Regions from separate parts of the Anaerobacillus sp. genome, predicted to be linked through region 1. Evidence: riboswitches for the same ligand, from Rfam matches in the RefSeq annotation. Region 1 holds a riboswitch; each other region holds the start of a gene.
The links. A riboswitch is a leader RNA that binds a small molecule or an ion and turns the genes downstream of it on or off. The one in region 1 is predicted to bind cyclic di-GMP.

Region 1 (2,269 bases):
TGTAAAATTAGCAATTATCTATTATAGTTCGACGGGTACAAACTACCAGTTAGCACAATGGGCAGAGGAAGCTGCGATAGTAGCAGGTGCTGAGGTAAAAGTATTAAAGGTAGCAGAACTAGCACCAAAATCAGCAATTGAAAGTAATCCTAGTTGGAAAGCGCACGTTGAAGCAACTCAACATGTACCTGAAGTTACATTAGACGATCTTGAATGGGCTGATGCAATTATCTTCAGCGTACCAACAAGGTTTGGTGGTATGCCTGCTCAAATGAAACAATTCTTGGATACAACAGGTGGGCTTTGGTTCGCAGGTAAGCTTGCTAATAAGGTGGTTAGTGCGATGTCAAGTGCTGCAAATTCTCATGGTGGACAGGAACAAACTGTTTTATCCTTATACACAACAATGTATCATTGGGGAGCGATAGTAGCAGCACCAGGATATACAGATCCAACCATTTTTGCTTCAGGTGGTAATCCTTATGGAACAAGTGTAACTGTTGACCAACAAGGAAACATGGTAGAAGATGTGAAAGACGCAGTGAAACATCAGGCAAAACGTACGATTGAGATTGCGCAACTAGTAAAACAAGGGCAAAAATAATAAAGACGAATTGGTGATAATAGTTTACACAAAAAAAGTATCAGACCTTTAGTTTTAAAGAATGGGGCTTTAATTCTTTAGAGTAGGTCTGATACTTTTATTTTTTAAGAAAAGAAAGTATATGCGTTTTTTATTAATGTATGTCTAGCTCCACGTATGCTCTGCGTTTTTCTATCGTAACTTGCTCCGTAAAGCTTCTAACCTTTCAACCGCTTTATCATAATCAATTTCTAACTCAGTCAATAATAGTAAGGAAGGGTTGTTTGTAGCTTGGATTTTTAGAAGGTGAAAAATTGTTGGTTTTTCTTTTTTTATTATTGTCATTATTTCTGCAGAAGGCAACGAGAACTTAGGATCCCTCACTCGTAAAAAACCTCTTAAATAGTTGATGAATTCTGGTAATGAACTAGTATTATCAGGTAAGTTCCTCATCATTTGTTCAAATTTATCAAGTGTCGCTTGTAAATCACGAAATCTACTCATATGCATTACCCCTTCATAAGATAAGTATCCGTATAGACAAGCTAGTGTAAATAGATTTGTTTAGGTAACTGGCTGACTTTGATCTATTCGATCATTAGTCCCTTTAGCTTTGCGTCCTTATTTTTCAATAAGTTTGCCTTTATCTATACTTATTAACATTATAATTATGTTTGTGGACAAAAGTAAATAAGGCAAAGGGCTGAACATTTATTCCCTTTGCCTTATTAAAATGGTTTCGAAATGGTGGTCTTATAGAAAGTTACGTGTCACGAATAATAAAGCATCTTCCTTGGTAGAAATCTCCTTATTTAAATAAGCACATTCAATTTCAAGTAAAATTTTACTGTAAAGAGGACTTGGCGGGAGGTTTAGGGCCTTTAAATCATCACCATCAATCAACTTTGGCATGGCTACTCTAATAGTAATGTATTTCTTAATTAACTCCAGAAAATCGTTAGGCTGACTTGATAACAAGGAGTAGCATACAAGAGATTCTGGGGTATAATTCTTAAATTGTTTATGAATATTTCCGAGCTGCATACCTGTAGGAATAGCTTGTTTAGTCGTAACTAGCTCGTAAATCTCTTCTAGGACACGTAATTGCTCGTTATTAAGAGCAAATTCCTTAACTAGATGGTGCCCTTTTTCTTTCCTATAAAATAATATCGCTAGGTAACAAATCCAACTATTCGAATTATATTGGCTGTTGCTTTGAAGGGAAACGGTTACGTCACTCATTAACGAATGAAATTCCTTTAATAACTGGATGATTTCATCATTACACAAATTGGGCCCGATCAAATAATTTAGGACACCTAATTGTTGTAAACGGATTAGAGATTCCACTGGGTACTCTTCCATTAACATTATTTTTAATTCATGCGCAAGTCTCGGCTTAGAGGTCGAGACAATCTTATCTACAGAAGTAACGGCTAATTCTAATGTTTGCTTATCCATTTTAAAGCCAAAACGTTGTTCGAAACGAACCGCTCGTAATATTCTTGTCGGATCTTCTACGAAGCTGAGATTGTAAAGGATTTTAACCTTCTTTGCCTTTATATCACGATAGCCATGAAAAAAGTCAATTAGCTTGCCAAAATCCTGCCTATTAATTTGTAATGCCATGGCATTAATCGTAAAATCACGGCGGAATAGGTCTTCTCGTAAGCTAGACATTTCAAC
Region 2 (2,269 bases), on a different contig from region 1:
CCCTTCTTTTTTCTCAGCCTTTGTAGAAGTTCTTTCTGCCTTATTAGTAGCCTTTTCTTGTGCTTTTTCTGCTTTTTGCTCAGCCTTTGCAGAAGCTCTTTCTACTTTTTGTGTAGTCTTTGCCTGGGCTTTTTCTACCTTAGCTTCAGCTTTTTGATTTTTTCGCTCCGCTTTATTGAACTCTTTTTCCACTTTTTCGATTTGCTCTTCGTTTTCTTGAACTGGTTCTTCTAATTCAATCTCTTCAACTTCTTCGTTCAGTTCTTCTTCAGCATCCTCTAGGCTTGCACGCAGACGAGCTTCAGCAGCTTTTTGCATAGCTCTTTCTTGATTTGCTAGCGCTTTTCTAATCCCTGCTTTCGCTTGCTCTGGAAGATCTTCTCGTTCTAATAACGCTAATAGATTTTGGCCTCTTTTTGAGCGAATTTCTGTGATTACTTCCTCTAGTTCATCAAGTTCCTCACCTGCTTCTGCAGCTTCTTCAAGAACTTTTTCCGTTTCCTCTAAATGAAGATTATAGTCCTCTAGTAATTCTTCTACAGCTTCCTCATTACCAGCCTCAATAGCATTCTCTAGTTCGATTTCAATTAATTCGATTAATTCGTCTTGTATAATTGCACTATCAACGATATCCTCTGTTAACTCGGCCTCAGTCTCTTTCATATCGCGGGTAAGTTCACTTAGATCTGAGTCAAGCTCATTTACGTCTAAATCTTCACTAACCTCTTCTTCAAAAACTGCATTTTCTTCGTCAACTGAAATTTCATCCACTGTTGGAATTTCTGTTTCTACCTCTTTTTCAGCAAAAGTAACCCCACCCATTGTTAAACCACTTACTAAAATTGCAGTTGATACAACTTTCTTCATCATCTTCATCTCTCCCTAATCCCATTTAGTATAATTTGATGCTCTCTCGGAATGCCTCAATCTTTGCTTTGTTCTCCTCGTACAACTCGTTTGGCGTCATGATCGTCACAATTACATGGCGATTTGACTGTTCTTCGATCCAAACCCCTGTATAAATACTTTCCTGTCGCTCTGATTGCCACGAGATAAAATTTAACCCTTCACCGGTAACCGTTACATTGCCTGCCGCTTTTTGAAGTTCTTTTTTAATTTCTGAAACGGTTTTGCCTTTTGGGATAACTGAAATCATAGCTACTAATTTTTCATTTTTTACCTTAATACCTTTAGCAGTTACTTTCTCAATGACCCAACCATCTGCTGCCTTAATGCGTATTCCTTGATCTGGATTGTCGTAAAAGTCAGAATCAGTTCCTAACCTTTTGTCTTCAGTTACCCCTTCGGCAGCTTTACCACAGCCGACTAGTAAAAGAAAAGAAATCATTAGAAAAATATGTACTGCCTTTTGACTCATAAAAGTCACCTCTTATTCACTTTTTATCAACTGGCAACTGGCTGACATAGGCTAACCCTTAGTCCCTTTAGCTTTGCGTCACCACCTTTCAATGGCTTTGCCTTTGACTTGTTTTCCGTCCTTGCTTATCTATACGGTTAGCTTTTAATTTTTAGGGGGGGAAATAATATTATTTTAAAATTAATTAAACGTTTGATTAAACTAGTTTACTTTGCTGCAGTTTAGCGTTTCTTAAAAAAATAAAAAAACCACAAAAAGCAAAATTGCCATTGTGGTTTCTTCTCGATACTCATCCTTACGCTTTCTTTCTTTTTACATAAAATGTAATAGCTCCCGCTACTAAAACCGCCAAGACTACAAACAACCAGTTCATCAAGTTATTATTTTCTGGAGCTTCTGGCGTTGGTGCAGCCGCACCATCCTCTGAAGCTACTTTCACTACGATTGTCGTTAATGGCTCAATTGTAATTTGCTCACTTGAAAGCTCGAAACCAGTTGGATTTGCTACTGGCGTTACTCCTGCTTCATCTTTATCTACGATGACAATCCCGCTAGTTAAATCCAAATCTAACGATAAGACTCTTGCCTCAGTATCAGCATTCACAAATACATAATAGGCATCACCATTTGTCGCTTCGTTACGATAACCGATGACTAAATCCTGAGCTTGGATCTCAGGAGCATTAATTAATGTAACATTAGTATCAATTAATTCTTTGCTGCCAAGTCGGAACGCATCTGTTGATTTTCTCAGTTCAATAAGTCCTGTTGTGTAGTCTCTCGTAAGATTATGAATTGGATATTCCTCTTTATTTGTCGCTTTGTTCCAATCAAACATATTAATGATATCTGACGAGTCGTATGAATCGTGAATGAAATATGGATACGTAA
Region 3 (2,269 bases), on a different contig from region 1:
CATCAAGTAATTCAAACGCCTTATCCTGGTTATTATTAAGATAAAAATAACTAATCCCTTCACGCCATAATAAAATTTGTTTTAGCTCATCTCTACGAAACAATGGATTAATTTTCTCTAACTTTACAATTCTCAAGACTTCTTTATAGTTTTTTTCTCTAACTAACCGTTCCAAATCTTGGTAAACGTTTTTAACATATTCGATTTTCAGTAAACTTCCAGAACCATAAAAATAGTCCATATCAACACCAAGACGTTTGGCGATTTGATAAAGTATGTATGAATTTGGAACTATTTCATTTTTTTCAATGCGGCTAATTGTTGCTTGGGTGCAAATTCCTTCTGCAAGTTCTTCCTGGTAAATATTGTAGTGCATCCGTAGCTCTTTAATTTTATCACCAACATACATAATCATCCGCCCCCCTATTTATGCATATTTGTATATCATAGTGAAGAACGAGCCATAAACGCGAATTTTATGACGAAATTTGAAATCAAACCTACCTAGAACTGATTTACACAAATCCTCAGCATATGCCATGATCTAATTATAATATAACAATTCTCTTTAAAAAAGGAGCTGGAAATTATGAAAAGACTTTTAGTTGGGGTGTTAGCTTTAGCTTTAATTTTAGGTTTTTCCCAAGCGACGGAAACTTCTGCACAAGAAGAAATCAAACCTTTAGGATTTGGATTCATTCATGGATAATGATTTAAGTAATTCAGAAACAACTAAAAAGTATAATCCTAATAGGAATAATACTTTTTATTGGTTCGTCGTCTTTGATCAGATTATGGGGGAATTTTACAATATTACGTTATTCGAAGATGAGAATTCCAACCTCCATGATATATGTAAAAAGTTTGAATTAGAAAATCCTAAGTTTATTGTTGCAAAAGCCGGTGTTGGTATTCAAAGTCGGCCACCAGAGATAAAAAGATTACCATATCTAATTTATTCCCATCTCTAAATAAGGAAAAAAGAGGCTATCCCAATGGCTATGCTTAGTATGGGATAGCCTCTTATTTAATTCATATTTCTTTTAAAGGAATACCTATCTGACTTGTTTGGAAGATTTCAGCTAGATTTCTTCGGTTAATTTCATCTTCTAGAAATTTGATGAATTCAAAATCTAACTTTAGTTCTTTTGCTTTTGAATATGCAGACATTAGTTTTTCATCTGAAATAAATCTTAAAGACAAACTCATCGTACAATGCCTCCCAAAAATAGTTTCTTAGGTCGGTTGCACTATTAGCTCCAAACTATTCAAGTGCCCATGTAAAAATAGTTTTTCTTCGCTCCCCAACTTTTTATTTTTAAAGATATTATACCAAACAATAATGGTTATATGTCAATAATTAACAAAATAAACTTCTAGTTAAATTTTTGCTCTGCACGTAATAATCTTGACCTTCATAAATCTTTCACCCTATCTGTTACGAAAAATTTGATGTACTATAGTATTAGTTAAATTAGCATTTTACATGTTAGGGTGAAAAAACATGAAAATCCTCGTTGTAGAAGATGATAAAACCATTGCATCTGGTCTAGAATACTCCTTTCAGCAAGAAAACTATGTAACGGTCCTTTGTTACAATGCAGAGTCTGCAAAAGCAGTAATAAAAAATGAGATTTCAAGTATTGACTTATGTTTATTTGATCTGTCTTTGCCTGATGGAAATGGCTATGAGCTTTGTAAACTTGTAAAAAAGGAAAGTGACATTCCCGTAATCTTTTTAACGGCCATGGATGAAGAAGTCAACATAGTAATGGGACTTGATATGGGAGCAGATGATTACATCACAAAACCATTTCGAATTAGAGAGCTTCTCTCTCGAATAAAATCTGTTTTACGCCGTTACAATAAACAAGCTCATACAAATACAATTATTGAACTATCAACGATTCAAATTAATACTTTAGAAGGTAAAGTTTATAAAAACAGCAACGAAATTTATGTTACTGCGTTAGAATATCGACTACTACTGATTTTTGCAAATCATGTCGGCCAAGTCCTCACACGTAATCAATTACTAGAAAGAATCTGGGACGTAGCAGGTGATTTTGTCAATGACAATACGCTAACCGTGTATATTAAAAGACTTCGAGAAAAGCTAGAAGATAATCCTCAAAAACCAACTATCATTAAAACCGTTCGTGGGTTAGGCTATAAGGTTGGTGATTAACATGCTCCGCAATCAAGAATTTAACAAGCTTTTATTAACAATGAGTGGTATTAGTCTCCTTTCCATTTTACTCGTTTCTTA

Region 2: another riboswitch for cyclic di-GMP. It lies ahead of ACK4M9_RS13945 (hypothetical protein); the one in region 1 lies ahead of ACK4M9_RS11070 (hypothetical protein).
Region 3: another riboswitch for cyclic di-GMP. It lies ahead of sda (sporulation histidine kinase inhibitor Sda); the one in region 1 lies ahead of ACK4M9_RS11070 (hypothetical protein).

What each region holds. Positions count from the first base shown of each region.
Region 1 covers NZ_JBKBWN010000006.1:244,984-247,252, reverse strand. The annotation lists gene wrbA (NAD(P)H:quinone oxidoreductase) at 1-604, shown strand, start outside; gene ACK4M9_RS11070 (hypothetical protein) at 776-1,087, opposite strand; cyclic di-GMP riboswitch class I at 1,148-1,235, opposite strand; gene ACK4M9_RS11065 (CBS domain-containing protein) at 1,337-2,269, opposite strand, start outside.
Region 2 covers NZ_JBKBWN010000009.1:77,424-79,692, forward strand. The annotation lists gene ACK4M9_RS13940 (coiled-coil domain-containing protein) at 1-870, opposite strand, end outside; gene ACK4M9_RS13945 (hypothetical protein) at 893-1,378, opposite strand; cyclic di-GMP riboswitch class I at 1,408-1,490, opposite strand; gene ACK4M9_RS13950 (pullulanase) at 1,674-2,269, opposite strand, start outside.
Region 3 covers NZ_JBKBWN010000009.1:44,492-46,760, forward strand. The annotation lists gene ACK4M9_RS13770 (helix-turn-helix domain-containing protein) at 1-415, opposite strand, end outside; gene ACK4M9_RS13775 (hypothetical protein) at 702-971, shown strand; gene sda (sporulation histidine kinase inhibitor Sda) at 1,033-1,209, opposite strand; cyclic di-GMP riboswitch class II at 1,231-1,314, opposite strand; gene ACK4M9_RS13785 (response regulator transcription factor) at 1,505-2,188, shown strand; gene ACK4M9_RS13790 (sensor histidine kinase) at 2,190-2,269, shown strand, end outside.